One region of the Ectopseudomonas oleovorans genome, then DNA from elsewhere that is predicted to be linked to it. Evidence: predicted binding sites of a transcription regulator. Region 1 holds the regulator's gene; the other holds the start of a gene.
What was found. Region 1 encodes FliA, which starts transcription of late flagellar genes. Its sites were predicted from a motif close to CTAAAGTTTNNNNNNNNNNNGCCGNTAA; they were not measured.
Positions count from the first base shown of each region.

Region 2: the regulator FliA is predicted to act here: its motif matches at 1,162-1,189, upstream of N5J71_RS07745 (flagellar protein MotY).

Region 1 is NZ_JAOCLK010000003.1:60,993-63,191, reverse strand. Features, by position in the region: gene fleN (flagellar synthesis regulator FleN) at 1-566, shown strand, start outside; gene fliA (RNA polymerase sigma factor FliA) at 563-1,309, shown strand; gene N5J71_RS02625 (chemotaxis response regulator CheY) at 1,410-1,784, shown strand; gene N5J71_RS02620 (protein phosphatase CheZ) at 1,804-2,199, shown strand, end outside.
Region 2 is NZ_JAOCLK010000010.1:119,330-121,528, reverse strand. Features, by position in the region: gene rnt (ribonuclease T) at 1-30, opposite strand, end outside; gene pyrC (dihydroorotase) at 27-1,073, opposite strand; gene N5J71_RS07745 (flagellar protein MotY) at 1,226-2,173, shown strand.

The sequences.
Region 1 (2,199 bases):
CCTCCGGCACGCAGAGCATGGTCAGCCTCACGCCGATGCAGCATGCCGGGCTGATCCAGGCCTTCAGCGACATCAGCGAGAACCTCGACGTGCTGGTGATCGACACCGCCGCCGGCATCGGTGATGCCGTGGTCAGCTTCGTCCGTGCCGCGCAGGAAATTCTCGTGGTGGTCTGCGATGAGCCCACCTCGATCACCGACGCCTATGCGTTGATCAAGCTGCTCAACCGTGACCACGGCATCAGTCGCTTCCGCGTTCTGGCCAACATGGCGCACAGCCCGCAGGAAGGGCGCAATCTGTTTGCTAAGCTGACCAAGGTGACGGATCGCTTCCTCGATGTCGCCCTGCAGTATGTTGGCGCCGTGCCCTACGATGAGTGTGTGCGCAAGGCCGTGCAGAAGCAGCGCGCCGTCTATGAAGCCTTCCCTCGATCCAAGTGCGCTCTGGCGTTCAAGGCGATCGCTCAGAAGGTCGACACCTGGCCGTTGCCGGCCAATCCCCGTGGCCATCTGGAGTTTTTCGTCGAGCGTCTGGTGCAACAACCGACTGCAGACTCGGCCATATGACAGCAGCTTCTGGACTTCGCATGTACAACAAGGCTCAGGCGCAGGACTCCCAGCACCAGTTGATCGAGCGCTATGCACCGCTGGTCAAGCGCATTGCCTTCCACCTGCTGGCTCGTCTGCCGGCCAGCGTGCAGGTTGATGATCTTATCCAGGCCGGCATGATCGGCCTGCTCGAAGCCTCGCGCAAATACGATTCCAGCAAGGGTGCCAGTTTCGAGACCTTCGCCGGTATCCGTATTCGCGGCTCCATGCTCGACGAGGTGCGCAAGGGTGATTGGGCGCCGCGTTCGGTGCACCGCAACAGCCGTATGGTCAGCGATGCGATTCGTGTCGTTGAGGCAAGAACCGGGCGGGACGCTAAAGATCACGAGGTTGCGGCCGAACTCCAATTGAGTCTGGAAGATTACTACGGCATTCTTGGCGACACTTTGGGCAGCCGCCTGTTTAGTTTCGACGACCTGTTGCAGGACGGCGAGCATGGCGGGTTGCACGAAGACGCCGGACACACTCACCTCGAACCTTCGCGGAACCTCGAAGACGAACGCTTCCAGGCGGCCTTGGCCGATGCCATCGCCGGTTTGCCGGAGCGCGAACGTCTGGTGCTGGCGCTGTATTACGATGAAGAACTGAACTTGAAGGAAATCGGTGAAGTGCTGGGGGTTAGCGAGTCACGCGTGAGCCAGTTGCACAGCCAGTGCGCGGCGCGTTTGCGCTCGCGGCTGAGTGAATGGCGCGCTGGCTGAACGCGGCGTACTCGCAGGCGCAAAACGGTTTCACGATTAAAGGGCGTAGTTGCAAGCGCAATACGTTTGGGACTGTACGGAGGTCGACTTGGACAAGAACATGAAAATCCTCATCGTTGACGATTTCTCGACGATGCGACGGATCATCAAGAACCTCTTGCGGGACTTGGGTTTCACTAACACCGCGGAAGCCGATGACGGCACCTCGGCGCTGCCGATGCTGCAAAGCGGCAGTTTCGACTTTCTGGTGACCGACTGGAACATGCCCGGCATGACCGGCATCGACCTGCTGCGTGCGGTACGTGCCGACGATCGCCTCAAGCACCTGCCGGTGCTGATGGTGACTGCCGAAGCCAAGCGCGATCAGATCATCGAGGCGGCCCAGGCCGGTGTGAATGGCTACGTGGTCAAGCCCTTCACCGCTCAGGTGTTGAAGGAAAAGATCGAGAAGATCTTCGAGCGGGTCAACGGCTGATGTCAGCCGCGAGGGTGCTATGGAACATGATGACTCCACGCTGGGTGACCTCGAGTCGACCCTGAAAAGCAATGCCCGCGATCTGGTCGATAGCCTTGAGCAAGGTAATTTCGGCGCTGCGGTGCAACTGATCAACGAGCTGAACAAGGTCCGCGATCGCGGGCTGTATCACGAGGTCGGCAAACTGACCCGTGAACTGCACAACGCCATTGTCAATTTTCAGCTCGATCCGCGTATGCCGCATGCCCAGGAACTGTCGCAGATCGCCGACGCTACCGAACGCCTGAACTACGTCGTGACCATGACCGAAAAGGCTGCCAACCGGACCATGGATCTGGTGGAGCAGAGCGCGCCGCTGGTCAACGACCTGAGCGATGAAGCGCAAAGCCTGAGCGTCGAGTGGGGTCGTTTCATG
Region 2 (2,199 bases), on a different contig from region 1:
GAGTTCGTCGTCGTAGTTGTCTTCGCTCACGCCTGAGCCTCCAGCAATTTCCAGCGCAGGGTTTCGCCGGCGCGCAGCGGCACCACGCTGTTGTCGCCCAGCGGCAGGGTGGCCGGTACGGTCCATTCCTCGCGCACCAGGGTGATGCTGTCGCTGTTACGTGGCATGCCGTAGAAGTCAGGGCCATGGAAGCTGGCGAAGGCTTCCAGCTTGTCCAGCGCGCCGCGCTGTTCGAAAGCTTCGGCATACAGCTCGATGGCCGCAAAGGCGGTGTAGCAGCCGGCGCAGCCGCAGGCGGCTTCCTTGGCATGCTTGACGTGCGGCGCCGAGTCGGTGCCGAGGAAGAACTTGGCGTTGCCGCTGGTGGCCGCGTCGAGCAGGGCTTCCTGATGCACGTTGCGCTTGAGGATCGGCAGGCAATAGAAGTGCGGGCGAATGCCACCAACCAGCATGTGGTTGCGGTTGTACAGCAGGTGGTGCGCGGTGATGGTGGCGCCGACGTTGGCCGAAGCGGCCTCGACGAACTGCACCGCGTCACGGGTGGTGATGTGCTCGAACACCACCTTGAGCGTCGGGAAGCGTTCGACCACACGGGTCAGGTGCTCGTCGATGAAGGCTTTCTCGCGGTCGAACACGTCGATCTCGGCGCGGGTCACTTCGCCATGCACCAGCAGCAGCATGCCGACTTCGGCCATGACTTCCAGCGCCGGGAAGATCTTGTCGATGCTGGTCACGCCCGAGTCGGAATTGGTGGTGGCGCCGGCCGGATAGAGCTTGGCGGCATGCACGAAACCGCTGGCCTTGGCCGCACGCACGTCCTCGGGGCTGGTGTTGTCGGTGAGATAGAGCACCATCAGTGGCTCGAAGCGGCTGCCGGCCGGGCGCGCCGCGAGAATGCGCTGGCGATAGGCGTCGGCTTCGGCGGCGTTGCGTACCGGCGGAACCAGGTTGGGCATGATGATGGCGCGGCCGAAAGTGCGCGCGGCATCGCCGACGGTATGTGGCAGCACTGCGCCATCGCGCAGGTGAATGTGCCAGTCATCGGGACGCAGGAGAGTCAGGCGGTCGGACATGGAGGCTTCCAGGCGGGTAAAACGTGGCCGCATGTTAACTGAAAAGCGCCTGTTCGCGCTCGCGCCGACGCGACAATCGCACGTCGGGGTCAAGTTTCCGCGCGCCTGACCGATACCCCTTGGGAATGCCGTGAACCGCCGTGGAGTCGACCGTGCGTGCGCCCAATTTCCTTCTGATCAGCCTGCTGGCTGGCATGCCCTTGTGCCTGCCGGCGCATGCCATCAGCTTCCAGACGCGGCTGGAGAAAGTGGAGTGGACGGTCGAGGGCGATCAGTTCGAGTGCCGCCTGAGTCAGCCGATCAGCAATTTCGGCAGCGGCGAGTTCGTACGCCGCGCGGGTGAACAGGTCACCTTCCGTCTCAAGGCCCGTGAGCGCTGGATGGGCGCGGGTTCGGCGACCTTGCTGGCGGCGGCGGCGCCCTGGCAGCCGGGGCGCGGCGATATCAATCTCGGTGTGGTCAGCGTCGGTAATGGCGAGGTGCCGTTCAACAGCTCGCAGGAGCAGGGTTCGCGGCTGCTCACCGGTCTGCTCGAAGGGCGCAGCCCGCTGGTGCGTCATCGCACCCTCAATGGTGGCGACAACCTGGAAGTACGTTTGCTGCCGGTGAAGTTTCACAAGGCCTATGACGATTACCAGGCCTGTATCGCCAAGTTGCTACCGGTCAATTTCGATCAGATTCGCCAGGCGCAGATCGGTTTTCCCGGTGGCGGCATCGATCTCGATCCGATGGCCAAGGCCAAGCTCGACATCATCCTCGACTTCGTCAAGGCCGACCCGAGCATCAACAGCTTCCAGATCGATGGTCACGCCGACAACAGCGGCAATCGTCTGACCAATCGCGACCTGTCACGCCGTCGTGCGCTGGCCGTGCAGGAGTATCTGGTGGCCGGTGGCGTACCGGTCGAGCAGATCACCATGCGCTTTCATGGCGAGCGTTACCCGCTGGTGCCAAACAACAACGAAGCCAATCGCGCCAAGAACCGTCGCGCGACCCTGCGCCTGGATCGCGTACCCGCGCCGGAAGTCCCGGTACAGAGCGAACCGCAGACTGCTCCACCGAGCACCCCGGTCGATCCGGTCGGAAGCACCCCCTCCTGAGCAAAAAACGCTGATTCTCGCCGTCG